DNA from 4 places in the Arthrobacter sp. FW306-1B-F12A genome. Region 2 is predicted to be linked to each of the others. Evidence: riboswitches for the same ligand, from Rfam matches in the RefSeq annotation. Region 2 holds a riboswitch; each other region holds the start of a gene.
The links. A riboswitch is a leader RNA that binds a small molecule or an ion and turns the genes downstream of it on or off. The one in region 2 is predicted to bind thiamine pyrophosphate.
Positions count from the first base shown of each region.

Region 1: another riboswitch for thiamine pyrophosphate. It lies ahead of AC3WJU_RS19470 (ECF transporter S component); the one in region 2 lies ahead of thiD (bifunctional hydroxymethylpyrimidine kinase/phosphomethylpyrimidine kinase).
Region 3: another riboswitch for thiamine pyrophosphate. It lies ahead of thiC (phosphomethylpyrimidine synthase ThiC); the one in region 2 lies ahead of thiD (bifunctional hydroxymethylpyrimidine kinase/phosphomethylpyrimidine kinase).
Region 4: another riboswitch for thiamine pyrophosphate. It lies ahead of thiO (glycine oxidase ThiO); the one in region 2 lies ahead of thiD (bifunctional hydroxymethylpyrimidine kinase/phosphomethylpyrimidine kinase).

Region 1 covers NZ_JBYSXD010000054.1:10,728-18,213, reverse strand. Annotated here, with positions in the region: gene AC3WJU_RS19475 (ABC transporter ATP-binding protein) at 1-1,583, opposite strand, end outside; gene AC3WJU_RS19470 (ECF transporter S component) at 1,583-2,212, opposite strand; TPP riboswitch at 2,287-2,423, opposite strand; gene AC3WJU_RS19465 (NUDIX hydrolase) at 2,640-3,368, shown strand; gene AC3WJU_RS19460 (DUF4235 domain-containing protein) at 3,420-3,680, shown strand; gene mnhG (monovalent cation/H(+) antiporter subunit G) at 3,677-4,144, opposite strand; gene AC3WJU_RS19450 (MrpF/PhaF family protein) at 4,134-4,412, opposite strand; gene AC3WJU_RS19445 (Na+/H+ antiporter subunit E) at 4,409-4,975, opposite strand; gene AC3WJU_RS19440 (Na+/H+ antiporter subunit D) at 4,972-6,561, opposite strand; gene AC3WJU_RS19435 (Na(+)/H(+) antiporter subunit C) at 6,558-7,013, opposite strand; gene AC3WJU_RS19430 (Na+/H+ antiporter subunit A) at 7,010-7,486, opposite strand, start outside.
Region 2 covers NZ_JBYSXD010000025.1:47,626-55,111, forward strand. Annotated here, with positions in the region: gene AC3WJU_RS13385 (Rne/Rng family ribonuclease) at 1-2,835, shown strand, start outside; TPP riboswitch at 2,980-3,076, shown strand; gene thiD (bifunctional hydroxymethylpyrimidine kinase/phosphomethylpyrimidine kinase) at 3,068-4,588, shown strand; gene rplU (50S ribosomal protein L21) at 5,009-5,317, shown strand; gene rpmA (50S ribosomal protein L27) at 5,378-5,641, shown strand; gene obgE (GTPase ObgE) at 5,787-7,376, shown strand; gene proB (glutamate 5-kinase) at 7,366-7,486, shown strand, end outside.
Region 3 covers NZ_JBYSXD010000001.1:218,491-225,976, reverse strand. Annotated here, with positions in the region: gene rimM (ribosome maturation factor RimM) at 1-468, opposite strand, end outside; gene AC3WJU_RS01080 (RNA-binding protein) at 598-840, opposite strand; gene rpsP (30S ribosomal protein S16) at 842-1,264, opposite strand; gene AC3WJU_RS01070 (hypothetical protein) at 1,460-1,903, opposite strand; gene AC3WJU_RS01065 (VOC family protein) at 1,974-2,852, opposite strand; gene AC3WJU_RS01060 (amidohydrolase family protein) at 2,931-4,025, opposite strand; TPP riboswitch at 4,103-4,210, shown strand; gene thiC (phosphomethylpyrimidine synthase ThiC) at 4,206-6,035, shown strand; gene AC3WJU_RS01050 (alpha/beta hydrolase) at 6,036-6,785, opposite strand; gene ffh (signal recognition particle protein) at 6,889-7,486, opposite strand, start outside.
Region 4 covers NZ_JBYSXD010000016.1:29,634-37,119, forward strand. Annotated here, with positions in the region: gene AC3WJU_RS10095 (DEAD/DEAH box helicase) at 1-540, opposite strand, end outside; gene AC3WJU_RS10100 (RNB domain-containing ribonuclease) at 829-2,343, opposite strand; gene thiE (thiamine phosphate synthase) at 2,381-3,070, opposite strand; TPP riboswitch at 3,097-3,216, shown strand; gene thiO (glycine oxidase ThiO) at 3,208-4,512, shown strand; gene thiS (sulfur carrier protein ThiS) at 4,509-4,745, shown strand; gene AC3WJU_RS10120 (thiazole synthase) at 4,749-5,555, shown strand; gene AC3WJU_RS10125 (4a-hydroxytetrahydrobiopterin dehydratase) at 5,618-5,950, shown strand; gene AC3WJU_RS10130 (hypothetical protein) at 5,982-6,284, opposite strand; gene AC3WJU_RS10135 (DUF3107 domain-containing protein) at 6,321-6,545, opposite strand; gene AC3WJU_RS10140 (TetR/AcrR family transcriptional regulator) at 6,596-7,234, opposite strand; gene moeB (molybdopterin-synthase adenylyltransferase MoeB) at 7,339-7,486, shown strand, end outside.

The DNA.
Region 1 (7,486 bases), on a different contig from region 2:
AGCCGCATCTCGGCGCCGCCCAGGACGGAGCTGAATTCCTGGTCGTGGGTCACGGAAACCACGGAGGTGCCGGCGTCGAGCAGTTCGGACAGGAACGACGCAAGCTCAGCCCACGTGTTCGCGTCCTGGCCGAAAGTGGGTTCGTCCAGCACCAGGACGCGGGGGTGCGCGGCGAGCACCGTCGCCACGGATAGCCGCCGTTTTTCGCCCCCGGAGAGCGTGTACGGATTGGCGTCCACGAGATGCCCCAAGCGCAGCCGTTCCAGCAACTCGTCCACCCGTTCCTCGCCATGGCCAAGATGCTTGGGGCCGAACATGAGCTCATCGAGGACGCGGCCGGTGACGAACTGGTGCTCGGGCTCTTGGAACACAGTCCCGATGCGGGAGATCAGCTGCTGGGCCTTCCACTTGAACGGGTCGGGGCCCGCGCCGTCGCTGAGCCCGACGGCGGCAGTCACCGCCCCGGATATCGGCGCCAACAGCCCCGCGAGGGTCAAAGCGAAGGTCGATTTTCCGGCGCCATTGGGACCGGTGATGGTCAGTGCCCGCCCGGCAAACACTTCGGCGTCGAGTCCGGACTGCACAGGACGCGGGGCGATCGTTTTGAACCCCCGGCGCCGTGTCCGTTCGCGGGACACCGCAAGCTCCTGGGTGGCGAGCAGCAACTCGCCCCCATTCCGGGAGCTCCCCGCCCCGGAGTCGGCCGCCGGTCCGGCGCCTGTTCCCGAACGTGGGCGGGTGGCCGGCACGTAACCAGGCACCCAGACGCCCGCAGCAGTGAGCATGTCCCTTGCTTGCGCCAGAACCGTGTCCGGGTCGCCGTCCAGAAGCACCGCCGGCGTCGAACCTCCCGCGGAGGAGGAACTGCCCGGCTGAAGCACCACAATCCGGTCCACGAGGTCTTTCCAGACCGATACCCGGTGTTCCACCACCACCAAGGTGGCGCCGGTCTTGTCCAGGCAGCGGCCCACGGCATCGCGCACTTCCAAGACGCCGGCCGGGTCAAGGTTGGCGGTCGGCTCGTCCAGGAGGATCAAGCCGGGCCGCATTGCCAGTATGCCGGCGAGCGCAAGGCGCTGTTTCTGCCCGCCCGAGAGGGCCGACGTCGGGTGGTCGAGCGAAAAGTTGCCGCTGGCACTGCCACCGGCCCTCCGCAGCAGCCCGACGTCGTCGAGCGCTTCATGGACCCGCTTCCAAATCTCGTCCCGCGGCACGCAAAGGTTCTCGGCGCCGAACGCGACGTCGTCGCCCAGGCGGGAAAGCACCACCTGGGTTTCGGGGTCCTGTTGCATGAGTCCGGCACGGCCCCGCTGGGCCTTCGGGGAAACGCCGTCAACCAGCAACGAGCCGGTCTCGTCGGCGTCGTCGCCTTCCTCGCCCAGCACGCCCGCCAGGGCATGGAGGAACGTCGACTTGCCTGCGCCCGAGGGGCCAAGCAGCAGGACGCGCTCGCCCGGACGGATGTCCAGGTCCAGGGCGTGGATGGCCTGCGTGGTGCGGCCGGCGTGCCGCCAGCCCCAGCCCTGCGCGGAAATGGCGGCGGGTCGCACCACGGCAGAGGTGCCGGAATCAGGACTGGGCATCAGGAAAAGACGGGCTCCGAGGCGGCCTTGCGTGACGCGAACGCGCTCAGGACACCGGTCCTGGCCAGGCCGCGGGTAGCGATCCAGGACAGGGCACCGGCAATGACGGCCCCGGAGATCGTGCAGAACACGATGTACGCGAGCTTGTCGACCGGTTCGTAGGCGATGTTCCAGCCCCACGGCAGGAAGGAGTCGTTCAGGCCGCAGAACAGGCCCGCACCGGCACCGGCCAGCAGGGACACCGGCAGGTTGAACTTCTTGTACATGAAGGCCAGGAAAATGAGTTCCGCACCGAGGCCCTGGAGCAGGCCCGAGATCAGCACCGTGGTGCCGTACTGGGAACCCATGATGAGCTCACTCGTGGCGGCCACTGTTTCGCAGAAAATTGCCGCACCGGGCTTGCGGACGATGAGCATGCCCAAGACTGCCGGAATCATCCAGCCGCCGGCGATCAGGCCGCTCAGGGGCGGGTAGCCGGCGGACATAGGTGTTGCAACCAAAGCCATCTGGTCCCATGCCCAGAAGATCACGCCACCGGCGATCGAGATGAGTGCCGCCACGACGATGTCCACGACGCGCCAGTTGTAACCAGGCTTGGTGAGGCCCGGCCTTGCAGAAATACCAGTCATTTTGTCCTCCTGAGGAACAGGAGGGGAAAGTGTTCCCGGTTGCCTGCGAGCGGCTTCCGCCGCGCCGGTCCGGACACTATGAGAACTCGACTCCCTTGCGCCGGTACTAGCCGGATCAGGTTCGAGGGTCTGCGGCTGTCCGCACTCTCAGCGCCCGTCCTCCGTGCCGCATTGCTGCGTGCCCGACGGCGGCGCTCCCCTGTCGTTATCAATCCACCCTTTTGGGCGTGGTTCAGTTTACACCTTGGCGGGGTTGCGGGCGCTGTGTTGGCGTCCGCGGAACGGTCACAAACACGCGGGGACGACGGATTCTGCTGGATCACTCGCCGGGTGAGCGCAGGCCGGCCCGGAATGGCGCGGGCGGCCGCAGAAACTGGGACAATGATCCAGCAGAATGTGACGCGGCAGAGCGGGCAAAGGAGCGGTCTTGGCAGGCAATGGCGAAGCGAACAGCACCACGGTGGCGGAACCGAGGCTCGCCGCAAGCGTGATCCTGGTCCGGGATGCCGCGGTTCCCGGGGGCTCTCAAGGTGCGGCGCAGGCTTTGGAGGTGTTCGTCCAGCACCGGGTTTCCACGATGGATTTCGCCGCGGGCATGGTGGTCTTCCCCGGGGGCCGGGTGGACCAGGTGGACAGCTCCGGCTGGGACTTCGCGGACGACGTCGTCGAGCAGCACGCCGCTGCATGGCACCGGAGCAGGATCGCCGTCGAGCCTGCCTCCGCCAGGTTCAACGCCGGCCGGGTGCTGGCGGCCGCGCAGCGTGAGGTGTTCGAAGAGGCCGGGCTGAAGCTTGACGCCGCCACCCTCCGCCCGTGGGCCAACTGGGTCACTCCGCAGGACCAGCCCAAGCGCTTCGACACGTACTTCTACCTTGCCTGCCCGGTTTCCGGTGCCGAGCCAAGGCACCAGACCACGGAAGCATCGTCGTCCTTGTGGATGCCCGTCCGCGGAATCCTGGACGCCGAAGACGCCGGAACACTCAAGCTCATGCCGCCCACGCTTGCGCTGCTGGATGAGCTCCTTGCCCTCGGCACAGTGGAAGCGATACTGGCCGAGGGCCGCGACATCGTGCCTGTCCGTCCAAAGCCCGGGGCCTTGGAGGAGTTCTTCCGGCAGAGGCGCCAAGCTCCATCCGTTGCTCCGGAACTGCCCTGAAGTGGGGTTAGGCTGGGGACGGTCCTGTTTCCACCCGCAAGGAGTCCCGGAATGAACCTCCTCATCAAACTGCTCGGCACCGGCGTGAGCATCGGCGCTGGCTTTGTCGGCACCAAGCTCGTCAATGCGCTGTGGGAAAAGTCCACCGGCAAGAAACCTCCCAAGGGTCACGATGACATGGAGGCAAGCCTGCGCTCTGCACTGACCTTCGCCCTGATTTCGGCGACTGTCAGCGCCGTCATCCAGGTTTTCGCAAGCCGCAGTACCCAGCGCGCCATCTCGCGTTTCTCGAAGACGCAGGACATCGTCTAGGCTGACGGCCCGCCGTTGGCGCCGTGAGGGCCTGGGCTCCCGCCGTTCCCGGTGTGGGGAGTTGTCGGGTCGGCTTGGGCTTTCTCCGCTGCCCGTTGACCGGCGGCCCGCAGCACCACGGCCTCGAGTTCGTCGATGCTCAGCAACTCGGGGTGCAGGTGCTTGGTCCGGTAGCCTGCGCGGCCCACCATGTGTGCGGACACCGGCACCGTCAGCAATTGGAAGATCCAAGCGACGGCCAGGATCGGCCACACCCACCATTCGCGCATCTGCAGCCCGATGGCCGCCAAGACGAGGAACAGCCCGAGCACTTGCGGCTTGGTAGCTGCGTGCATGCGGCTCATCAGGTCCGGGAAGCGCAACAGGCCGATCGCCGCGCCCAATGACATCACCGCACCGACGATCAGCAGCACCGCGGTGACGGCATCGATGACGGCATCCGCTCCGGTGGCGTCAGGAGTCATTGACCTGTCCTCTCCGGTCGGCCACGAAGCGCGCCACCGTCACCGATCCGATGAAACCGATCAGCGTCAGCGCGACGAGCAGCACGAGGTTGTTGAGGTGCCTGTTGACGGCCATGTCGATGGCCAGCGCAGCACCCAGTATGGCGAGCAGCACGTCCGAGGCGAGCACCCGGTCCAGCAGGGACGGCCCGACGGCGATCCTGTAGATCGCGCCGGCGGCGGCGAGGCTAAGGATCACCGCCGTGACGATCAGCACGATGTCTTTCACGAGCGAGCTCCCCTCGTTGCAGGCCAGCCTTCGGCCTGGAGTGCGTCCATTTCCGCCTGGGTACCCATGATCCGGATCAGCGAGGCCTCCGTGTCCTGGACTTCCTTGCGCAGCTTGGCGGTGTCCACATCGTTGCGGACATTGAGCCCATGGATATAGAGCGTGGACGTCGAGCGGTCCACCTCCACCACCAAGGAACCCGGAATCAGCGAAATCACGTGCCCTGTTGCGGTCACCATGAGGTCGGAATGGCTACGGAGGGGAACAGCGACGACGGCGTTGGTTACCAAGGGCCCGCGGAAGACCGCGAGGTACATGACCTGGAAGCTCGCGGCCACCACTTTGCCAAGGAACTCGACGGCGAAAGGAATGGCGCGCAGCACGTTGAATCGTCCGCTGAGCTCCACTGGAGGCAAGTAGAAGACCCTGGCTACCACTACGGCGATCAGCGCACCGAATACCAGGTTGCCGGGGCTGAAGTCCCGCCAGAGCGCACCCCACACGACCACCAGCCAGACCAGCAGGGGCAACTCGGTGCGGAACGAAATCCGCTTGCGGCTCACTTGCCAACCCCCTGCAGTGGGGTCGACGCACCCGGCGCAGCGATGCCCGGGACTTTGGCATTCTCGCCGAGCACGGAATGGATATACGCCGTTCGGTCCAGCATCTGTTCCGCGGAGTTGCCGGCCAATTGGAACAGCGGACCGGCGAAGACTGTCAGCGCCACGCCAAAGACCACCAACGCAGCGGTCGGCCCCACCATGGTCCTCGGAAGCAGGCCGACGGCCGCCGTGTCCTTGAGGACGGCGGCCGGGTAGTCAGCGTCCTCGGGCTTCCGCCAGAATGCGCGGTTCCAGACGCGGGCAATGGCCAGCAAGGTCAAGAGGCTCGTGACCACCCCGCCCACCACCAAGGTAATGGCCAGTGGTGTCCCGAGGGCGATGCCTGCCTGCAGGAGTCCGAGCTTCCCCAGGAACCCGGAGAAGGGCGGGATTCCCGCGAGGTTCATGGCCGGAATGAAGAACAAGAGCGCGAGGAGTGGAGACAGCTTTGCGAGCCCACCCAGCCTATCCACCGACGAGCTCCCACCGCGGCGCTCGATCAAGCCGGTCACCAGGAACAGGCTCGTTTGGACAGTGATGTGGTGGGCCACATAGAAGACGGCGGCAGCAAGCCCGGCTACGGAAGACATGGCAAGCCCGAACACCATGTAGCCGATGTGGCTGACCAAGGTGAAGGAGAGTAATCGTTTGATGTCGCTCTGGGCTATGGCACCGAGAATGCCCACGAGCATGGTGAGGAGCGCAACCACCATCAACGGGGTGTTCAAGGTATCGCCCGGGAAGAGCAGGGTCTCCGTGCGGACCATGGCGTAGACGCCCACCTTGGTGAGCAGACCGGCGAACACGGCAGTGACCGGTGCCGGTGCGGTCGGGTACGAGTCAGGCAGCCAGAAGGACAGCGGGAACACGGCGGCCTTGATGCCGAAGGCCACGAGCAGCATGACGTGGAGCAGGTTCCTGGTGCCCGGATCTAATTCGGCCAGCTTGATGGCGAGATCCGCCATGGTGATGGTTCCGGTGGCTCCGTAGATCATCGCAATGGCGATCAGGAACAACACCGATGACACGACGGAAACCACCACGTAGGTGACCCCTGCGCGGATGCGCGGACCGGTACCGCCCAGTGTCATGAGCACGTAGCTCGCCGTCAGCAGGATCTCGAAGCCGACGTACAGGTTGAAGAGATCACCGGTGAGGAAGGCGTTCGAGACACCGGCCACCAGGATCAGGTAGGTCGGGTGGAAGATCGACACCGGTGCCTCACGGTCGCCGTCGGCCATGCCCTGGCCGGTGGCGTAGATCAGCACCGCGAGGCTGATGACGGAGGAGACCACCAACATGAGCGAGGAGAACTGGTCCACCACCATCACCACGCCAAACGGCGGCTGCCAGCCGCCCAAGGTGACGGATGCTGTGCCTGTGGTCCATACCGAGGCAAGGAGCCAGCATTCCAGGAGCAACGTGAGGGACAACAAAGCGATGCTGACCGCGCGTTGGGCCAGCGGGTTCCTGTTCAGGGCGAACGTCAGTGCGGCACCGAGGATGGGAAGTACGACGGCGAGCGGCGCCAGGCTGGCGATGTTCACAGGGGGCCTCCTTCCTTGGCTGCTTCGGTGACTGCCGTAACCGGGAATTCGGAAGTTTCCTCGGGAACCACCGAGTCGTCTTCGGCGTCAAAGCTGGGTGTCTTCGCGACGCGCCTGTCTTCGGCGTCGTCCTGGATGTCGTCCTGCCGTGCCAATGCCCAGGTCCGGTAGATGATGCCGAGCATGAATGCCGTCACCGCGAAGGAAATCACGATCGACGTCAGGATCAACGCTTGCGGCAAAGGATCGTTGTAGTCGCGCGGATCCGTCGATTTGTTGAACAGCGGGGCAAGTCCGGCATAGCCACCCGTCGCGAGGATCAGCAGGTTGGTGGCGTTTGCCAGGAGCATGAGCCCCAGGAGAACGCGGGTCAAGCTGCGTTCCAGGATCAAATAGATCCCACAGGCGTAGAGCACTCCCATGACGATCAACAAGGTCAAGTTGACGCTCATGGGGTCCCCTTCCCGAGCGAGGTTGTTGCCGACTGCGCCGTGGTTGCGGCCGTTGGTGCGGAGGTGGGAACTTCCAATCGGGCATCCCCTGAATCCCGGACGTCTCCGCTGGCGGTCTCTTCGAAGTGTTCGTCGATCTCGGCTCCCAGGCTCCGCAGCACGTCCAGGGCCAGGCCTACGACCACGAGGTACACGCCGATGTCGAAGATCGTGGAGGTCACGAACTTGATGTCCCCGAACAACGGTAGCCAGAACTCGATGATGGCGCTTTGGAACACCTGGCCGCCCAGAAGCAACGGTACGAAGCCCGCTGCGGCCGCCGTCGCAAGGCCGGTTCCCAGCAGCATGCCGGCGCTGATCGGTGCGGCTTCCCGCAACTCGAACCGTCCGCCGGCCAAGTAACGGATGGTCAGGGCAAGCCCGGCCGTGAGTCCGCCGGCGAAGCCGCCACCCGGAAGATTGTGTCCCGCCAA
Region 2 (7,486 bases):
GTCGTACCTGAAATAGCACCAGAGGCCGAAGCCGCCCCCGAAAAACCGGTCCGCCGGCGTCGTACGACGAGGGCAAAGAGCGCCGAGCCCGTTGCCGAAGAAGCCCCGGTTGAAACACCGGCTGCCGACGTTGCGTCGCCCGGGGAAACCACTGTGGAGCCGCCGGCCGAGGAGCCCGCGCCCGAGGAAACCACCGGGGAGCCGGCCGTCGACGCCGAAGCCGCAAGTCCGATCGCGTCGCTGTTCCTGGAACCTGCCTCCGTCACGTCCATGATCTTCCAGGCACCTGACTTGAGCGCCGTTGTCCGTCCGGCCGTCGTCGACGAGGAACCGCGGGCCGAAGCTGAGGAAGGTTCCGAGGAGAACGAACTGGACGAAGCCGGCAGCCGCCGTCGGCGTCGCAGCCGTGGCCGTCGCGGACGCCGGGGCACCGAGCGTGATGACGCGGGAGAAGAAACCTCTGCGGAATCCGAGGACGAGGCAGAAGCCGGTACCGAGGAGGCCCTCGAAGAAGGCGTGACCTCCCGCCGTCGCCGGCGCCGTCGTCGCGGCGATCAGGACCTGGAACTGACGGGCGGCGGAGACGACGATCCCCCCAACACGGTGACCCGCGTCCGCGCTCCCCGCGCGCACGTTGAGTCCACCAGCGGCTCCGACCGAGTCACGAGCGTCAAGGGCTCCACCCGCCTTGAAGCAAAGAAGCAGCGCCGCCGTGAATCCCGCGAGACCGGCCGCCGCCGCCAGGTCATCACCGAGGCCGAATTCCTGGCTCGCCGTGAGTCCGTCGACCGCCAGATGATCGTTCGCCAGCGCGACGACAGGATCCAGATCGGTGTCCTCGAAGACGGCGTGCTCGCGGAGCACTTCGTGTCCAAGACACAGCAGGATTCCCTCATCGGCAACGTCTACCTGGGCAAGGTCCAGAACGTGCTGCCGTCGATGGAAGCCGCGTTCGTAGACATCGGACGCGGCCGCAACGCCGTGCTGTACGCCGGTGAAGTCAACTGGGATGCCGTCACCCTGGAAGGCAAACCGCGCCGCATCGAGAACGCCCTGAAGTCAGGCGACTCCGTGCTGGTCCAGGTCACCAAGGACCCGGTGGGCCACAAGGGCGCACGCCTGACGAGCCAGATTTCACTTCCCGGCCGCTACCTTGTGTACGTACCGGGCGGGTCAATGACGGGAATTTCCCGCAAGCTGCCCGACGTCGAGCGCAATCGCCTGAAGAAAATCCTCAAGGACCGCCTCCCGGAGAACGCGGGCGTTATTGTCCGCACCGCCGCCGAGGGTGCTTCCGAGGAAGAGCTGACGCACGATATCAACCGCTTGCGGGCCCAGTGGGAAGGCATCGAAAGCCAGTCCACGTCCACCAAGATCCTGGCTCCGGAACTGCTGTACGGCGAACCGGACCTCACCATCAAGGTTGTCCGTGACGTCTTCAACGAGGACTTCTCCAAGCTCATCGTCTCCGGCGATGAAGCCTGGGACACCATCGAGGCCTACGTCACGTACGTGGCGCCGGACCTGGTGGGACGCCTCGAGAAGTGGACCTCGGATCAGGACATTTTCTCGGCATGGCGTGTGGACGAACAGATCCACAAGGCCTTGGAGCGCAAGGTCTTCCTGCCCTCCGGTGGTTCGCTCGTGATCGACCGCACGGAGGCCATGACGGTTGTCGACGTCAACACCGGGAAGTTCACCGGCAGCGGCGGCAACCTCGAGGAGACCGTCACCAAGAACAACCTTGAGGCTGCCGAGGAAGTGGTCCGCCAGCTCCGCTTGCGCGACATCGGTGGAATCATCGTCATCGACTTCATCGACATGGTCCTGGAATCCAACCGCGATCTCGTGTTGCGCCGCCTGGTCGAGTGCCTCGGCCGGGACCGTACCAAGCACCAGGTCGCCGAGGTGACCTCGCTTGGATTGGTCCAGATGACCCGCAAGCGCATGGGCACCGGCCTGCTGGAGGTCTTCGGCGAGCAGTGCGAGACGTGCGCAGGGCGCGGAATCGTCACGCACGACGAGCCCGTGGAGCACCGTCGGGCCAACGTGGTGGCAGCTGAACACCACCACCCGCGCACGGAGTCACAGCCAGCCGTCCGCCCCGAGCAGCGCAAGCGTCGCCGCGGCCGCGGCACGGGGCCGGGGACCACTGAACTGCCCGTCACCCCTTCGGTGCCGGTCCACACTGTGGAATCCACCGACCCGAACCGGCAGGCAGCCACCCGCGCAGCCCTTGCCACCATCGCGGCTGCAGCCCACGCTGCCCACCTGCACGACGACGAGCTCCACCACGCGGCGGAATTGCTCGCCGACGGGCACGCAGCGGAAGTAGCCCCGGTCCAGGCCCCAGCGGCCCCGGTCCAGGCTCCGGCCGCTGCTTCGAGTGGCGAGGAACGTTCGAAGCCTGTGCTGCGATTCGGCGGCGAGGAAGTTGCGTTGCCTTTCGTCCACCACGAAGAGGAGGCTGCAAGTGGCACACCTGCCATGAGCCTGGACCTATTGGCACAGGCATTCGCAGGCCTCGGAGAAGCTCCGGACACCGCCACGACGTCAACGTCAGCCAAGGAAACCCCCGCAGGGGCCCCCGCAGCCGTTGCAAGCGGTGAATCCCCGGACTCGGGTTCGCGTGGACGCCGAGGCCGACGCAACCGTAGCGCCAGCCGGGCCCAGGGTGCCGCCAACGCCACCAACGTGGAGCACCACGAGGTTGCCGCGGCTGCTTCCGGTGGGGCCGCGCACGAGGCCAAGGCGGCAGACGCCGCCCCGACGAAGCCGACGGCGGCAGCGGAACCGATCATCCTCGGCGTCGGTGTGCCGAAGTCCGAACTCTGAACGCAGTACCGTGCCTAAGCCCCGGCCGTTTCCGCTCCTGTGGAAACCGCCGGGGTTTCGGCGTTGTGGGCCAATCCGCCGACCCTGGCAGTCCGGTTGCAATGGGCGATTTCAGCGGGCGAGGCGTGATCAGGGTTAAGCTAGGGGACTGACACGGGGTGCCGCGCACCGAGCCGGCTGAGACCAGACCCGTTGAACCTGTCCGGTTAGCACCGGCGAAGGGATGTCTCGCATGACTGTTTCGGCGCAATCATCTGTCTACCCGCTCAAGGCCATCCAGCGCCCCATCCCCAGGGTCCTCAGCATCGCCGGCTCGGACCCCTCAGGTGGTGCCGGGATCCAGGCAGACCTGAAGAGCATTGCGGCCAACGGCGGCTACGGCATGGCCGTCATCACGGCGCTCACTGTACAAAACACACAGGGCGTCACTGGCGTCCATGTGCCTCCCGTGGAGTTCCTGCGCCAGCAATTGGACGCCATTAGCGACGACATCACGGTTGATGCCGTCAAGATCGGCATGCTCGGGGACGCGGCGGTCATCCACGAAGTCCGCCGCTGGCTCGGCGAGGCGCGCCCCGCCGTCGTCGTCCTGGATCCAGTGATGATCGCGACCAGTGGCGACAGGCTCCTCGCGGAGTCCGCTGAAACCGCACTGCGGGAACTGCTGCCCCTCGCAGACCTGGTGACCCCCAACCTTCCGGAATTGGCCATGCTGCTTGGCGAGCCTGTTGCCACTGATTGGGCATCGGCGTTGGAGCAAGGCAAGCGCCTGGCCGCTAGCTGCGGAAACACCGTCCTGGTGAAGGGGGGCCATCTGCAGGGAGCCGGCTGCCCCGATGCCCTGGTCAATACCGGGGGAGTCCTGAGCCAGGACGTGGTGGAATTCGCCGGCCAACGGGTGGAGACCCGCAATAGCCATGGGACGGGATGTTCCCTGTCGTCGGCGATGGCGACGGCCAAGGCGCGGCTCGGCGATTGGGAGTCTGCTTTGCGTGTCGTCAAGCCCTGGCTCCAGGAGGCGCTGACCCGGTCCGGGGTGCTGGAAGTAGGGAAGGGCAACGGGCCGATCCATCATTTCCACGCGCTCCAGCAGGCCCTTCAACCGGGGGACTTCGCCGTCCGGATGTGGGACGCCGCCCAAACGGAACTGGCAGCCATTTATGGCTTGGACTTCATCCAGCACTTGCAATCCGGTGGTCTCAGCGAAGCGCAGTTCAGCTACTACCTGTCCCAGGATGCCATCTATCTCAACGGCTATTCCAGGGTCCTGGCACGGGCAAGCGCCCTCGCTCCGAGTGAAACCGAACAGCTGTTCTGGGCCCGCGGCTCGCAGATGTGCCTTGAAGTCGAATCCGAGCTGCACCGGAATTGGCTCAGTGGACGCCAGGTGAGCGGAGAGCTGGGCCCGGTCACCAAGGCCTACGTGGACCACTTGCTGGCGGCATCGGCGTCGGGAAGCTATGCGGTGCTGGTTGCTGCCGTGTTGCCTTGCTACTGGTTGTACGCCGAGGTGGGACAGCGGCTCCACCATGGGTTTGTCGAGGCCGGAGCATCGGACGAGCACCCCTATGCGGATTGGCTGCGCACCTACGCGGACGAGGCGTTCGCGGAGGCCACCCGCAAGGCGATCGACATCACGGATGCCGCCGCGCAGGTTGCGTCGCCCGCGGAGTGCACAGCGATGATGGAGGCGTTTGCCCAATCCTGCCGCTATGAAACGGCGTTCTTCGATGCTCCAAGGTTGCACGGCTGAGCCGGTCTTCCGGGGAGGAGGCACCGGAACGGGGCCTGTCCCCGCAGGCGTTGCAGCGTGTCGGCGTGAGGATCCGAGCTTTTCACGGCCGGCAGGGTAAGGTGGACGGGCACGGTACCGGATGGCGGCATAGCCAGTCTGTGGCAGCCATCACGTGGCAGCCTCCGGACCTGGCCTCATTTGCAGCCGAAGGCGAAACTAGCGTAATCTAGATCTTCGGTGCTTACGCCAACACTTGGGTTATGCCCCTAGAAACCGTTCATTTGGAACTGACCTTTCATTTAGAACTATTCGAGGGATGACTCATGGATTCCGTACCGGAGTCCACGGCGTTGAGGCACAGCGTGAACCAGGCCCGTTTTTGGATCGGGGTTCCGCACGCAAATTTAGTAATAAACGTCGAGAGAAGTGAGTGCCCAAGTGGTGTACGCGATTGTCCGCGCAGGCGGCCGCCAAGAAAAGGTTTCCGTTGGAGACTACGTAACCCTGAACCGCGTCCCCGGTGGAGCCGGCAGCACCCTTGAGCTGCCCGCACTGCTCCTGGTGGACGGTGACAAGGTCACCTCCGCAGCTGCGGATCTGGCCAAGGTCAAGGTTACGGCTGAGATCCTCGAAGACCTCCGTGGTCCGAAGATCGTCATCCAGAAGTTCAAGAACAAGACCGGCTACAAGAAGCGCCAGGGTCACCGTCAAGAACTGACCAAGATCAAGATCACCGGTATCAAGTAACCACTGGTTGCTGTTCAGGTTTTCAACAGATTCCCCAGAATTTAAAGGCAGGCATTTCAAATGGCACATAAAAAAGGCGCGAGCTCCACTCGCAACGGTCGTGACTCCAACGCCCAGTACCTCGGCGTAAAGCGCTTCGGTGGCCAGGTCGTTTCCGCAGGCGAGATCATCGTCCGCCAGCGTGGCACCCACTTCCACCCGGGCGCCGGTGTCGGCCGCGGTGGCGACGACACCCTGTTCGCCCTGCAGGCAGGCGCGGTTGAGTTCGGTACTCGCCGTGGCCGTCGCGTAGTGAACATCGTTGCTGCTGCAGCTGCAGAGTAATAACACGTTCTGAACGGGTGGAGCGGGCCGTATGGCCCGCTCCATCTGTCTTTTTAACCGCACTAGAATTTACTAGGGCGGGCGGCCGCGCAACAGCGGCGCAACACGCACTTCAAGCAGTAATTTCCACATAGAGGAGAAACACGTGGCGACCTTCGTAGACCGGGTAGTACTTCACGTATCCGGCGGAACAGGCGGCCACGGCTGTGTTTCTGTTAAGCGCGAGAAGTTCAAGCCCCTCGGTGGACCCGACGGCGGCAACGGCGGCAATGGCGGCGACGTCATCCTGCGCGTCGATGCCCAAACCACCACCCTGCTTGATTACCACCACGCACCGCACCGCCACGCAACCAACGGCGGCCCGGGCATGGGCGACTGGCGGGGCGGCAAGAACGGTGAAACCCTCGTCCTTCCCGTCCCGGACGGCACGGTGGTCAAGACCAAGGACGGCGTCGTCCTTGCTGACCTCGTCGGCGAAGGCACCGAGTTCGTCGCCGCCGCAGGCGGCATGGGCGGCCTTGGTAACTCTTCGTTGTCTTCGCAGAAGCGCAGGGCACCCGGTTTCGCCCTCCTCGGTATTGAAGGCGAGTCCAGCGACATCGTCCTGGAACTGAAGTCCATCGCAGACATCGCGCTGGTTGGCTTCCCCTCCGCGGGCAAGTCGAGCCTTGTCGCGGCGATGTCCGCGGCGCGGCCCAAGATCGCCGACTACCCGTTTACCACCCTGATCCCCAACCTTGGCGTGGTCCAGGCCGGTGACGTCCGGTTCACCATCGCCGACGTTCCCGGGCTGATCGAGGGCGCCAGCGAGGGCAAGGGCCTCGGCCACAACTTCCTGCGCCATGTAGAGCGTTGCGCCGCGCTGGTGCACGTGCTGGACTGCGGAACCTTGGAAGCGGACAGGGACCCGCTCACCGATCTTGCGATCATCGAGCAAGAGCTGGACAAGTACGCGGTGGACATGAGCTACGCCGGCGTTGACGGCGAAGTGGTCCCCTTGAACGAGCGCCCCAAGCTTGTGGTCCTGAACAAGGTGGACTTGCCTGACGGTCGGGATATGGCCGAGTTCGTCCGCCCAGAACTGGAACAGCGCGGCTACCGCGTCTTCGAAGTCTCTGCCACGAGCCATGAAGGCCTGCGCCAATTGAGCTTCGCCATGGGCGAGATCGTCATGGCCGCCCGCAAGGCCGTTGCGATTGCGCCTCCCAAGGTCGCAGCGCCTGTCCTGCGCCCCCGGGCCGTCAACGAGTCCGGCTTCAAGATCCGCCGCGAGGAGAAGAACCTCGAACCGCTCTTCCGCGTGCTCGGGGAAAAGCCGGTCCGCTGGGTCAAGCAGACCGATTTCACCAACGAAGAAGCGATTGGCTACCTCGCCGATCGACTGGCCAAGCTCGGCATCGAAAACGAGTTGTTCAAGATGGGTGCCGTTCCGGGCGACACCGTGGTGATCGGCGAGGAAGACGGCGTGGTGTTCGACTGGGAGCCCACCATGATGGCGGGCGCCGAACTCCTGGCGACGCCTCGAGGAACCGACATTCGCGTTGCCGACATCGGCGACCGTCCCACCCGTTCGCAGAAGCGCGACGAGCAGCTCGAGCGCCGCGAGGCCAAGGCTGCAGCACGTGCCGAGCTCGAAGCCGAGCGGAAGGCGGGCATCTGGACCGAGTCCGTCAGCGGCCGCCGTCTGCCCAAGCCCCTGAAGGAAAGCGGCCTGGAAGCCGGAAATGACGACTAGCACGGCCCGCATCGCTGAAGTCACCGAAGGCGACGACGCCGCGGAACGCCAGGCGTTGGCCGGCGCCAAGCGGATTGTGGTCAAAGTAGGTTCGTCCTCGTTGACCAGCA
Region 3 (7,486 bases), on a different contig from region 2:
CACATAGCCGTCTTCGACGTTGACCTCGGGCACGATCTCTTCGACGAAGGGCACCAGGATTTCCTTGCCGTCAATGTCTTCAATGACCAGCAGGTCCTGGACCGGCATGGTGTTGAGCGCGGTCACCTTACCTACGGTCTGCGAGCCGACGCGGACCTCAAGGCCGACGAGCTCATGCTCGTACCAGCCTTCGTCGTCGTCCTCTTCCAGCTCTTCGGTCTCGATGAACAGCTTCGCGCCGCGGATTTCCTCCGCCTGGTTGCGCGTGGAGATCTCTTCGAAACCGAGCAATAGGATGTCCTTGTTCCACCGGGCGCTGCTGATGGTCAAGGGGCCGGCCTTCGCGGGCTCCACCACAAATTCGGTGCCCGGGACGAAACGATCGCCAGGGGCATCGGTGAGCACCTGGACGGTGACTTCGCCGCGGATTCCGTGGGGCTTGCCGATTCGGGCAACCTGGAGCTGCATGGGGTTCCTCTGATTTCTTCGCTGGGCCCGGATGAGGGACCCACGGCTGGGTTTGCTCGTAAAACAATCCGGCCCCTCCACCATAATCTGGTGAAGGGGCCGGATTTAAGACAAGTATTGCTGAGCGCGTTACCGGCGACGGTCGGTGTCTACGACGTCGACCCGCACCTGCTCGCCGCCCGCCAATGCCGCAATCACAGTGCGCAAAGCGCGTGCGGTGCGACCCTGGCGACCGATCACCCGTCCGAGGTCGTCCTGGTGAACGCGCACCTCGAGGGATTCCCCGCGGCGGTTGTTCTTGGCACTGACCTTGACGTCCTCAGGACTGTCAACGATCCCACGGACCAAGTGCTCGAGCGCTTCTGCCAGCAACTTACTCAGCCTCGGTGGTCTCTGCTTCAGCGTCAGCGGGAGCTTCAGTTGCTTCCGACTGCTTGGCCTTCTTGGTGATGGCTTCCGGAATGATGACGGAACCCTTCTCCGGTGCAACGAAAGCAGGCTTGGCGACCTTGGTCTTCAGCGTGCCTTCCTGGCCCGTGAGGCCCTTGAACTTCTGCCAGTCACCGGTGATCTTGAGGATCGCGGCAACCTGCTCGGTCGGCTGGGCGCCGACGGACAGCCAGTACTGTGCACGCTCGGAGACAACCTCGATGTACGAGGGCTCTTCGGTGGGGTGGTACTTGCCGATTTCTTCAATCGCACGGCCATCGCGCTTGGCGCGGGAGTCCATGACGACGATGCGGTAGTACGGTGCGCGCATCTTACCGAAGCGCTTAAGGCGAATCTTTACGGCCACTTTTGTGGTCACTCCTGTTTCTGAAACGGGGTTGAGCCCGTCGTTCTGCACCCGTGGGGCGGGCCATACTTGAGGGTTCCAAGGACAAGATGCACACACGGAGAGAGGGGCCGCGCGGATCGAGTACCTGTCCATTGTGCCAGATGGCGGACAGTATTTCGAACACGCAGCCCGTGCGGCGGCTTTTCTGCGGGATTACTGCTCAGCGGACCAGACGTAGAGACCGCCCCGTTCGGCCTTTTCGACGTCGCTCGCGAGGGCCGCCAACTGCTGGACGTACAGGCGGGCCTGTTGGGCATCAAAGGGCATGTCCTCTTGGGCCGCCCAGCGTTCGGCGACGTCGTCGAGGACGTTCCCTTCGCCTTCGGTCTCGTAGCTAAGGAGCTCAGACAGGGCACGCACCATCGCTTCCGGGACGCCCAGCAAGGCGTCGCTGGTGACGTCCACCAAAGCAAGCTCATAGTCGGCCCCGCCTGCGTGCACGGCCGTGCCCGCGAGGTCGCCGAGTTGTTCTACTTCGAAATCGCTGATTCCCGGGATCCGTACCGCGGCGCCGGATACGTCGCTGCCCTTCTCCAGGGCAGCGGCCCTCTTGAGTGCTTCATCGTGGGTGGCAACAAAGATTTCAGCAAAGCCCATGGAAAGTACTCTCATTCAGTCGTGCCAACGGAGCTGCGGCGCAGCGGCCGAGATGCGCCACGCCGTCGGATCAAGCGTAGCGGACCGCGACCCGCAGACGGTTGCGCCACGGGTCCTCGAAGCGCAGCTCCTGGCCTGTGTGGTGCGAGGCGATGCCCGCTACCTTGAGGCGATCTGCGAGCGCGCCGACGTCGTCTCCTGACGGCACCTCGATGACAACCTCCCCGAGGCCGAGGGTGTCTTTGCGCGGACCTGCACCGCGGCTGTTCCACACGTTCATGGCCATGTGGTGGTGGTAGCCACCCGCGGAGACGAACAGGGCCTGCCCGTGCCAGCCGGCGGTCTGCTCGAAGCCCAGGGTGTCAACGTAGAAATCATGGGCGGTCCGCACGTCACCCACTTGGAGGTGGACGTGCCCGACGCCGGCGCCCGCCCCATGCTGGCCCGTCACGGCCGCTTCACTCAGGTACTGCTGGAGGTAGCGCTGCGGCGGGAGCGGCAAGCTGTCCATCACGACCGAGCTGCCGTTCCACTCCCAGCCTTCACGGGGCTTGTCGTAGTAGAGTTCGATGCCGTTGCCCTCCGGGTCGGTGAAGTAGAAGGCTTCGCTGACCAAGTGGTCGGCACTGCCGACGAAGGCGTGGGGTTCGTACTGCGCGGCGGAGGCAACAGTTGCGGCGAGCGAGGGCTGATCCTCGAAAAGCAGCGCCGTGTGGAAGAGTCCGGCCTCTCCGCGGCCCGGGATCTGGAGACCAGCGGCCGGCGCGAGGTGCACCAACGGCTTGCCTAGCCGGCCGAAGTAGAGCCCGCCGTCCTGTTCGGCGACAACGTCCAGCCCCAGCGCCCGCTGGTAGTAGTCGCCCATGAGCTTCATGTCCCCCACTTTGAGCATGACAGTGCCCATGGTGAGTTCGGCAGGAAGGAGATCCTGGCTGGATGTGATGGTCATGTGAAACTCCCGGCTTTTTGTGGCGCCGCCCTTCGGCAACCTCTATGTATCTAAATTACTTGAAGCTTCAATTTATTCCTAATGCCCGGCGCTTCCTGAAATGTGTCCCCTCAGAACGGTGCATCCGGGCTGCAGCACGATCTCTAGGGACGCTCGGGGATCCTTTGCGTAGAGCACGACGTCTGCGCTGGCGCCTTCGCTGATGCGGTCGGCACCCAACCACTCACGGGCGGACCAGCAGGCAGCATCGAGGGCGGCGGCCGCCGGAAGACCCGCCCGCTGGAGTTCCAGGATCTCCTCGCCGATCCGGCCGTGTTTGATGACGCTTCCGGCGTCGGTTCCGGCGTACACCCGCACTCCGGCGTCGAACGCCTCAAGGACCCGCTCATGCCTGCCCTCCCACAACGCGATCATGTGGGCGGCGTAGCGCGGAAATTTGGTTTCAGCCTGCTTCGCGATGTCCGGAAACGTCGCAATGTTGATGAGCGTGGGGACAATCGGCACATCCTGGTCCAGCAGCCGGGGAATGTGGTGGGGCAATAATCCGGTGGCGTGCTCGATGCAGTCGATCCCGGCGTCGAGCATGTCATCGATTGTCCCTTCGGCGAAGCAATGGGCGGTCACCCGCGCCCCCTCGTCGTGTGCGGCCGCGACGGCGTCCTTGACGACGGCGGCCGGAAAGGACGGGCCGAGATCCCCGGCGGAGCGGTCGATCCAGTCCCCCACGATCTTGACCCAGCCGTCTCCGGACCGCGCCTGCTTGCGGACTGCCTCCATCAGATCCTCCGGCTCCACCTCTTCGGCCAGCCCGGGGATGTACCGCCGTTGCCGCGCGATGTGCCTGCCCGCGCGGATGATCCTCGGCATGTCCGCCCGGCGTTGCAGCCAGCGCGTGTCGCTTGCGGATCCGGCATCGCGGATCAAGAGGGTCCCGGCATTCCGGTCCGCAGTCGCCTGCAGGCGGGCAGTCTCCTCGTCGACAGCTCCGCCCTTGCCCAAGCCAACGTGGCAATGCGCGTCGACCAGGCCGGGAAGCACCCAACCGTCCAGGACGACGTCGGGCTTCGCAAGGGGCCGGACGAAGGTCAGCCGTCCGTCGACCGACCAGAGGCCGCGCCGTTCCTCCTCCGGCCCGGTGAGGACGGCGCCGCTGAATTCGATGATTTCCGCCATGATTCCACCCTAGTTCCCGGGAGCTTCGCCGGCGCGGTCACATCTGTCACAAGCGCTGGCAGCTGTGGTAGCTTCGTCTACGACCACACGGGGGCCCTTGCAAGGGCTGAGATCGGGCTGATGCAGCCTGCGACCGTTGAACCTGTCCGGGTAATGCCGGCGAAGGAAGTGAGTAATCCTTTGAGCACCAAAGAAACACAGCTGAGCCCTACCCAAAAGGGATCGGACCACGATGTGACCCAATCCCTCAAGTCGCATTCCCTCGCGTTCCTGGAGGATGCCGACACGGGAATCCGGGTTCCAGTGACGGAAATCGCCCTCGAACCGTCCCCCAACGGCGAGGCCAACGCCCCGTTCCAGGTGTACCGGACCGCCGGACCCGGGAGTGATCCCGTAGTGGGCCTCGAACCGTTCCGCAGCGAGTGGATCGAAGCCCGCGGCGACACCGAGGCCTACAGCGGCCGCGAACGGAACCTGCTCGACGACGGCAAGTCTGCCGTCCGCCGCGGCGCCGCCTCCGCGGAGTGGAAGGGGGCTCAGCCGGTGCCCCGCCGCGCCGTCGACGGCAAGACCGTGACACAGATGCATTACGCGAAACAGGGCATCGTCACGCCCGAAATGCAGTTCGTGGCACTTCGCGAAAACTGCGATGTGGAACTCGTCCGCAGCGAGGTCGCTGCCGGCCGGGCCATCATCCCCAACAACATCAACCACCCCGAATCCGAACCGATGATCATCGGCAAGGCGTTCCTGGTGAAGATCAACGCCAATATCGGCAACTCGGCCGTCACCAGCTCCATCGCCGAAGAGGTCGACAAATTGCAGTGGGCAACGCAATGGGGCGCCGACACCGTCATGGACCTGTCCACGGGCGATGACATCCACACCACCCGCGAATGGATCATCCGTAACTCCCCCGTACCGATCGGCACCGTGCCCATCTACCAGGCCCTCGAGAAGGTCAACGGCGAAGCCAACAAGCTCACGTGGGAAATCTTCCGCGACACCGTCATTGAGCAGTGCGAGCAGGGCGTGGACTACATGACCATCCACGCCGGCGTGTTGCTGCGGTACGTGCCGCTCACCGCGAACCGCGTGACGGGCATCGTTTCCCGTGGCGGCTCCATCATGGCGGGCTGGTGCCTGGCCCACCACGAGGAAAACTTCCTCTACACCCACTTCGACGAGCTCTGCGAAATCTTCGCCAAGTACGACGTCGCGTTCTCGCTGGGTGATGGACTGCGCCCGGGCGCGACGGCGGACGCGAACGACGCCGCGCAGTTCGCCGAGCTGGACACCTTGGCCGAGCTCACGAAGCGCGCGTGGCAGTACGACGTGCAGGTCATGGTCGAAGGCCCCGGACACATCCCGTTCCACTTGGTGCGGGAGAACGTGGAGCGCCAGCAGGAGCTGTGTGACGGCGCGCCGTTCTACACGCTGGGCCCCCTTGTCACCGACGTCGCCCCGGGCTACGACCACATCACCTCCGCCATCGGCGCCACGGAGATCGCACGCTTCGGAACCGCGATGCTCTGCTACGTCACTCCGAAGGAACATCTGGGCCTGCCCAACAAGGACGACGTCAAGACCGGCGTGATCACGTACAAAATCGCCGCCCACGCCGCTGACCTGGCCAAGGGACACCCCGGCGCCCACGAACGCGACGATGCGCTGTCCAAGGCCCGCTTCGAGTTCCGCTGGCGTGACCAGTTCGCGCTGTCGTTGGATCCGGTCACGGCCGAATCCTTCCACGACGAGACACTCCCGGCAGAACCGGCCAAGACGGCGCACTTCTGCTCCATGTGCGGACCAAAATTCTGCTCCATGCGCATTAGCCAGGACATCCGCGACGAATACGGCTCGGCTGATTCACAAGCGGCCATCGCGGAAATGTATAGCGGCATGCGCGAAAAGAGCGAGGAGTTCCTGGCATCAGGGGGCAAGGTCTACTTGCCCGAGCTTGAGGTTCCCGCAGGAAAACGTGAGGCGGCGTCAGGAAACCTGAACTGATCAGGAAGCCTGGACTGATCCTGCGCGGCTGGCATCCGCGATGAAGGAGCGGATGATCCGGTCTCCTTCAACTGAGTCATGAGGCCGGTGTCCTCCAGCCGCAACGCGGTGGAGGGCGCCGGTTTCCTGCAAGTACCCGGCGATCTCTTCGTATAGGGGTTCCCAACCACCGGTCAGCACAAGCGTGGGAACTCCCGGCACAATGTGCAGGGGCGCTTCCCACGGCGGAGCCTGCAGCCGCAGGCGCCGCGCGGTTCGCCGGGCCTCCGGGGTGCTGAGGACAGCCGCCTCGGAAGAAAACGCCCTGCGGACGAATTCGCGTTGGTAATCGTCATCGCTGAGTTCGTGCCGGATCCGGAACAACGGCTCCATCAATGTCCGGTACGCCGCGGTGGCGGGTAGTTCGGCTGTCAATGAAAGACAAGCCGGTTCCACGAGCACGAGGGAGCGGACCAGGTCCGGCCGCTCCACCGCGGCCAACATGGCGGAAATCGCGCCTTGCGAGTGCGCGACCACATGGCCCCCACGCGCGGGGCCCGGGGCCGATGCGGCCTCCCGAGCTCCGAGGCACTCGAGGATAATCTCCACATCGGCTGCAACATCGGATTCCAAAGGCTCGGTCTGCGCATCAAAGCCGTGGCGTTTCAGGAACAGTGCATCGTACGCCAGCGCCATGCCATGCTGTTTCGGCCACGCCGCAGCGCCGAATGTGCCTGCTCCATGGACGAACACGACGCGCTGCTTTTGCATCCCCCCAGCCTATGGCACGGGGCTGACAACCCAACTCACTAGCAGTTGTTGTCGTTCTGAGGGGTCAAAACGACACCTACTGCTAGCCAGTTGGGTGGGACGGCTACTTGCCGAGGAACTTGTCGAAGCCCTTGGGCAGGTTCAGCTGTGAGGGGTCGAAGTCGCCGGAAGGCTGGCCGAATGCCGCGCCGGTGCGGACGGCGTTCGCCCGCTTGTTCTCGGCGTCGCGCAGTTCCTGGGCAGCCTTGGCGGGGTTTCCGGAACGGGCCTTCTTCTTGGGCGCATTCTTGCTTGCCTTGCGGGACCCGCCACCGAGGCCGGGCATGCCAGGCATCCCGGGCATGCCGCCGCCCTGGGCCAGCTTCTTCATCATCTTCTGGGCCTGCGCAAAACGCTCCAGGAGGCCGTTGACCTCGGAGACGTGCACACCGGAACCACGGGCGATGCGGGCCCGACGGGAGCCGTTGATGATCTTCGGAGCCAGACGCTCGTGCGGGGTCATGGAGCGGACAATCGCCTCCACGCGATCGATTTCCCGCTCGTCGAACTGCTCCAGCTGCTGGCGGATGTTCTGCGCACCCGGCATCATCATGAGCATTTTCTTCATGGAGCCCATGTTGCGGATCTGCTGCATCTGGGCGAGGAAGTCGTCCAGGGTGAAGTCTTCCTGGTCGGCGAACTTCTTCGCCATCCGGGCCGCT
Region 4 (7,486 bases), on a different contig from region 2:
CTGCTTGTAGAGGTCGATCAAACGGCCGGGCGTGCCGACAACAACCTCGACGCCCTTCTGCAGGGCTTCGATCTGGGGCTCGTAAGCGCGGCCGCCATAGATGGTGGCGATACGGGCGTTGCGCTTCCGGGATGCCGTCTGGAGGTCATTGGCCACCTGGACCGCGAGTTCGCGGGTCGGAACAATCACGAGAGCCTGGGGTGCACCCGGGACAGCGAGCTTGTCGTGACCGGCGTCGCCCGGTCCGACGACGCGCTGCAGCGCAGGAATGCCGAAGCCGAGGGTCTTTCCGGTACCGGTCTTGGCCTGGCCGATGATGTCGTGACCGCCCAGGGCCACCGGCAGGGTCATGGCCTGGATGGGGAAGGGATGGGTGATTCCGGCGTCGGCGAGGGACTCGACGATGTCGGCGCGGACGTTGTAGTCGGCGAAGGACTTTTCCGCGATCTCGTGGGGTGTTTCGTCCGAGGAAATGGTTTCCTCGGGTTCGATCGTTTCGGTTCCGTCTGTCAGAACTTCATGGGTGTGCAATTCACTCACAGTGGAGTTTTCCTTATTCATTTGGGCTGCGCTGCGTGCTCAACGGTTGTGGCAGGGCCGTTCCGGAGCACGGACGGGCGCAAGCAAATCCAGTGGAAGCCGATCGCGGGCTATCTAAATACTGGCACTGGGGACCAGCTGGTGTATCTCAAGATCGCGTAGGGGCGGGCTTGTTGATGTCAAAAAATTAACTGAATCAACGACCGGGCATCCATTACTACTCACACAGTCTAGCGTCTGGGCGCAATAAACCCCGGATCTCGGCCGCGGTCCTGTGAACTGATTGCGCTACTGGAGCAGTTCGAAGGTGATTTGGCGGGTGGCAATGTCCGCGTCAAGCAGTTTCACGCGGACCTTCGTACCGGACTCCATTTCGCCATCGCAACGAGCGGTGACCGCCGGCTCGGCGATCTGGACGATGCCGGAGGGGCCGTGGGAGTTGCCGTTCCCATTCCCATTCCCGTTGTGGCCGTTGGTGCTGTTCCCGTTCCCGTTTCCGTTGTTCTTGGCAGGCTTCGATCCGGAAATCACCACGGCGTCGAATTCCTGTCCGACGTGGTTCACCAGGAGTGCGGCCTCCACCGTGTCCAAGGCGAGGCGCTCCATTTTGGCGGCAAGCTGGTCGGATGACGCCATGATCTCCGGCAGGCTCGGCAAAGCATCCCGGGCCCATGCAGGGATCTCCGTTCCGTTGCTCAGTGCTTCGCAGATGACCAGGACAAAACGATCGACCAGCCGGCGCAACGGCGCAGTGGTGTGGGCATATGGTGCGCCGATGGCTGACTGCATGACGCTGCCCGGTACTTCGCCGTCGAAAGGCGTGTAGCCGGCGCCCCGGAAAAGCAGCCCCGCGGAATGGAGAATGGCCAATTGCCGGGGGTCTTTGCCGTCGAGGCTCCGCAGGTACTCGCCGTAGCTGGTCCCCTCGGTCCAAGGCTTGCCGAGCGCCCCGGCCTGCCGTTTGAAATGGAGCAGCGAGCGCTCATCGGGAGCGGGCATGGTGCGCAGGATTCCAACCTTGCCGTCTAGCATCAGCTGGGCCGCCGCCATCCCGGTCATGAGCGAAATCTGGGCGTTCCAGTCCTCGACGGGCAGCGAGGGAGCTGCGACGATCCTGTACCCCCCGCCGTCGGGCAGTTGGACGATTTCTTGTTCAGGCATGTTCAGGCTCGCTCCGCCGCGGCGGCGTTCGAGTTCCACCCGTTTGAGCCCGACCTCCTTGAGCAACTGCAGGACGGGATCAGTTGTCCCGGAATCGATCGCGGACTGGACGCCCTTGTAGTTGAGCTTGGCGCGGCTGCGTACGCTTGCCCGGCGAACTGAGACGGTGCGGAACTCTGCTTCGGCATCGAGTTCGAAGTCCCACACGAACGCTCCGCAGTCCTGGCCCGCCAGCAGGCTTCCGGCGTGCTCGCTGATGATCTCGGGGTGCAGCGGTATGCGGCCGTCCGGCGCATAGTACGTCTGTCCCCGGTGGCGGGTCTCGGCGTCGAGCGCTCCTCCCGGTGGCACAAAGGAGGGCACATCGGAGATGGCGTAGAGAACCCTGTAACCATTCCCGGACCGCTCAATGAAGAGGGCCTGGTCGAGATCCGTGGAAGAGGCCGGGTCGATCGTGATGAACGGAACGCCCGTGAGGTCCTGCGCCGGCAGCCTGTGTCCTGAAACCGCGGCCTCCGCGTCGCGCAGTGCTTCAGCGGGATAACCCGCGGGCAGCTCGAGTTCGGTCCGAAGCGCCGCCAGTGCTTCCGCGAGCTGGTTCGACGTTTCAGAGACGTTCGGGGCTATGCGCTGATGTGACACGAAAGTCAGGGTAACTCCAAAATCTCCCGGCGTCTCGCTAGGCCGCCGCTGCGTCCAGTGCGGCCAGGAGTGCCTGGGCTGCCGCCGTCGGATCCCCGGCCTCGGTGATGGCGCGGACCACAACAATGCGGCTGGCGCCGGCCCTCACTACGTCTTCCACGTTGCTGAGATCGATGCCGCCGATCGCAAACCAAGGAAGCACTACGCCGCCGACGGTCTCTTCGTCTGCCTGCTTCACCGCATTGGCAGCGTACTTCACCAGATCGAGCCCGACGGCGGAGCGTCCAGGCTTGGTGGGCGTGGCCCACACAGGCCCGACGCAGAAGTAGTCCAAGCCGCTGCGGCCAGGCGACGCGGCGATGGCTGCGTCAATCTGCTCCGGCGTGTGCGTGGAGAGGCCGATGATGGTGGGGTCGTGGAGCAGCTTCCGGGCCGAGCGCAGCGAAATGTCCTTTTGGCCGATATGGAACACCGGTGCGCCGGCGAGGGACGCTACGTCCGCGCGGTCGTTGACTGCCCAGAGGCGCCCGTGACGGTGCGCCACGGATTGCAGGATCTCCAGGAGTTCCAGTTCCTCGGCCGCTTCAATGGTCTTGTCGCGCAGCTGGATGATGTCCACGCCGCCTTCGAATGCGGCATCGACAAACTGCTCAAAATCACCCTGTTGCTTGCGGGCGTCGGTGCAGAGGTACAGGCGGGCGGTGGTGTGGACATCGTGCGGGGTCATGGAAACAGAGTAGTTCCTCTAAACTGGGCAGGTACCGCGGGAGCCGCGGCGGCAGTCACAATCGCCGCGCGGCTGAGAGGGCTTCAGCGCCGACCGCTTGACCTGATCCGGCTAGTACCGGCGTAGGGAAGGACTCCATGGACGAAGTAAACACCCAGCACGGGCCCCTGCGTGCAGACGTGGCGGTGATCGGGGGCGGCGTCATTGGCCTGGGCATCGCGTGGGAAGCCCGAAGGTCGGGCCGCTCGGTTGCCCTGATCGATCCCGCGCCGGCCAGCGGCGCTACTTTCGCGGCGGCGGGGATGTTGGCACCAGTCAGTGAACTGCACTACCAGGAAGAGGACCTCCTGGAGCTCATGCTCGAATCGTCGGCGTTGTGGCCGGACTTCGAACACAATGTGACCGGCTCACGAACCGGACGCAGCACGGGTTACCGGACGACGCCGACCCTCGCCGTGGGTGCGGACGCAGCGGACCGCCGGGCGCTCGCCGATCTTCGGGACGTCCAGCTGGCCCATGGCCTGGTGGTGGAATCCGTGCCGTTGCGCGAAGCACGGGAGCGTGAGCCGCTCTTGAGCCCGCAGATTTCCTGTGCCTTCGACATCCCGGGCGACCACCAAGTGGATCCTCGCCGGCTTTCGGCCGCGATTCTAGGCGCTTTGGCAGACCACGAGCCAGGTAGCTCCAGTTGGATTCCGGGGGCCGAAGGCGGTTTCGCGGTCCGGGACATTGCGGCGGGCCTCCTGTGGGAGGACGGGCGCGCCGTCGGGGCCGTGCTCGGCTCAGGCATCGAAGTGCTTGCCACGGAAACGGTGGTAGCCAACGGACTCGATGCCGCCCGCGTGAAAGGACTGCCGGATGGATTGTCGCTCCCGTTGCGTCCCGTCTACGGCGACATACTGCGGCTGCGCGTCCCGGACCACCTGCAACCGCTGGTCACCGCCACGGTCCGGGGAATGGTGCGCGGAGTGCCCGTCTACATCGTTCCCCGCGATGACGGGACCGTCGTGATCGGCGCGACGCAACGTGAGGACGGATTGTCGTCGTCCGGGGGATCGGCCAACCCGGTGTCAGCCGGCGGCGTCTACCAATTGCTCCGCGACGCCCAGGTATTGGTTCCGGCCGTTGCCGAGCTGGAATTCGTTGAAGCAACTGCCCGGGCCCGTCCTGGCACCCCGGACAACGCACCGCTGCTGGGCCGCGTCGAAGGTCGGGAAGGAACCGTGCCCGGCCTCATCGTGGCCAGCGGCTTCTTCCGCCATGGCGTGCTCCTCACTCCGGCAGCGGCAAAAATCTGCGTTGGACTCATGGATGGCACCGCCGATTCCCGGTGGAACAAATTCCGCCCGGACCGCTTCTCCCGCCCGCTCTCAGCAGCAAGGGCTTCCGCAGACGGCCCATCGGCCGATACCTTAAATCCCCTTCTGAAGGACCACGCATGAACATCAAATTGAACGGCGCAGACCACACGCTGAGCGACGACGCTTCCGTCACCACCCTCGTCAGCCACATCACCGGACGCGTTGTGGATTCCAGCGGCCAAGCGGCCGACGGACGCAAGATCGGCGTCGCCGTCGCACGCAATTCCGAAGTGGTGCCGCGCAGCCAGTGGGCTGCTACCGCGCTCGCAGAGGGCGATGAACTCGAAATCGTTACCGCAGTACAGGGAGGCTGAACCATGACCACAGCAAGCACTCACGAAGCAGGCACCCGAACCGATGCCCTGGTGATCGACGGTGTTGAGTTCGGCTCGCGCCTCATCATGGGAACCGGCGGAGCTCCGAGCCTCGACGGCCTCGGGGCAGCCTTGCTGGCTTCCGGCACAGAACTCACTACCGTCGCAATGCGGCGGTACTCACCGACGGAAACCGGTTCGCTGTTCCAATTGCTCGTAGACCACGGCATCCGTGTCCTGCCCAACACCGCCGGCTGTTTTACCGCCAAGGATGCCGTCATGACAGCCGAGCTAGCCCGGGAGGCATTGGAAACGGATTGGGTGAAGCTCGAGGTCATCGCCGACGAACAGACGCTGCTGCCTGACGCCGTGGAGTTGGTGGATGCGACGGAGAAGCTGGTGGACCGCGGCTTCAAGGTCTTCGCCTACACCAACGACGACCCCGTACTTGCGCTTCGCCTGGAGAACCTCGGGGCAACTGCGGTGATGCCGTTGGGCGCGCCTATCGGCACCGGCCTGGGCATCCTGAATCCCCACAACATCGAGCTGATTGTGTCCCGCGCTTCGGTGCCGGTAGTGCTCGACGCCGGCATCGGCACCGCGTCCGACGCCGCACTGGCCATGGAGCTCGGCTGCGACGCCGTGCTGCTGGCCACCGCGGTGACCCGCGCGCAGAATCCGGTGCAGATGGGCGAGGCCTTCAAACACGCGGTCATCGCCGGTAGGCTGGCGAAGCAGGCGGGCCGCATCCCGCGCAGGGAACACGCCCTGGCCTCCTCGGCCATGGAAGGCCGGGCCGAGTTCCTCTAGCGGCCGACGCTGGCCGCTCCGGGGATTCCTGCGAAGATTCCGCGTCTGTGAAGGAGCCCCGAATGGCCGGCAAGGACGACATTCTTTCCAGGTCCACTATTGACGACGCCCTGGCGGAGCTGCCGGACTGGCGGTATCGCCAGGGCGCCCTCGTCACCGCCTACAAGTGCCCGACGTCGGCTGCCGCACTCGAGTTGATTGCCGCCGTCGGGCGCATTGCCGAACAGCAGAACCACCACCCGGACCTGGACTGGCGCTACAACCGGGTGTTCATCCGCTACACGTCCCACGATGCCGGGAGCGAGCTAACGCAGCGCGACGTCCGGGCGGCTAAGAGCGTCAGCGAAGCGGCCGCGGAAGCCGGGGCAGTTGCCAAACCGGAAGCCACGCCATGAGCCGGATCTGCAGATAGAGCCGCAGCGCTGGTTAGAGCCTCAGCGCCGCGGTCAGCTGGGCGGTGTCGTGCCGCTTCCGATGGCGGCCCAGGAAGTAGGACGCCACGGCGGCCGCCGCGGTCCCCAGAATGATGGGCAGGACCCACGGGATCCACGTCACGCCAGGCTGGTAGCCAAAGCCAAGTTGGATGAAGATCACCCAACTCAGCATGGCGACGGCGACCGAAACGCCGGCGGGCAGGGTGATTCCGTACGTTCCACGGTGTTTGTCAGTTCCCCAGACAATGAAGCCTGAAGCGATGGTGGCTAGCGCCACGATGACAAGTGAGAGCATGCGGACTCCTGGCTCGCTGGTGTTCTTGCCTGTTGCTTAGAGGGCGCCGAAGCCGACCCGGCGTACTTCCTCGGCGCCGATCTCCACGTATCCGAGGACATTGCCGGGAACGATGACCTGGCGGCCCTTTTCGTCGGTCAGGCGCAGGTCCGTGCCGTTGGCAATGGCCTCGCTCACGATCTTGGCAACAGCCTCGGCGTCGAGAGCGGACTCAAGCGCGATCTCACGGCCAACATTCTGAATGCCGATCTTTACTTCCACAGCGGGGCCTCCCAGCCAATCAAAAAAATACTCAGTCCTCTATTTGTAGTCTAGGACTCTTTCGGGAAGCGACTGATTCCGCGCCAAGCTAAACGGTAGATCAGGTCGCTGGCGACATCGAGGTCCAAATCGCCGTCGGTTTCGAGCCAATACCGCGCGCTGACCTGCGCCATTCCCGCCAGGCCCCGGCCCAGCAGCTGGGCCTCCAGCGGGGGCAGCTTGGTGTCTTCGGCGATGACCTTGGCGACGGCGTCGGCGAAGGTGCGGTTGAAAGTCTCCAGCCGGGAGCTGACGTCCGGGTCATTGATGAGATCGGATTCGAAGACGAGCCGGTGGGCTTGGTCATCGCCCGCGATGAAACGGTAGTAGGCGCGCATGACGGCCTGGACGCGCTCCTTGTTGTCCGACGTCGAATTCAGCGCCGTGAGCATCTGGTCCGTGAGCGTGGCCAGGTGGCTGTCGAGGAGGGCCATGTAGAGCTCCCGTTTCGACGGGAAGTGTTGGTACAGCACCGGCTTGCTGACATGGGCGGTCTCGGCGATTTCGTCCATCGCCGCACCGTGGAAGCCGTTGGCAACGAAAACTTCCAAGGCGGCATTCAAGAGCTGGGCCCGGCGCTCATCGCGTGGCAACCTGGCCGAACGGGGCGTACCGGTCCGATCTTGCCTGACCTGCGCCTCTTGTTTGATACGTGCACTCTCGGCCACTTGTCTGCCGCCTTTCCCCTTGCAGTTATGACCACAATACTGCGCAGTAATATGACCGGGCGGCACCTGCGGGGATACTTTGAAGTATGGCCACTACTTTTGCTGCCCAAACGTTGCCGTCTTCGCTGCCGCCACTCGTGGAACCGGCCGCGGGACTGACCACCGAAGAGGTGGAACGCTACTCGCGCCACCTCATTATTCCCGAAATCGGAGCGGCCGGTCAGCGTCGGCTCA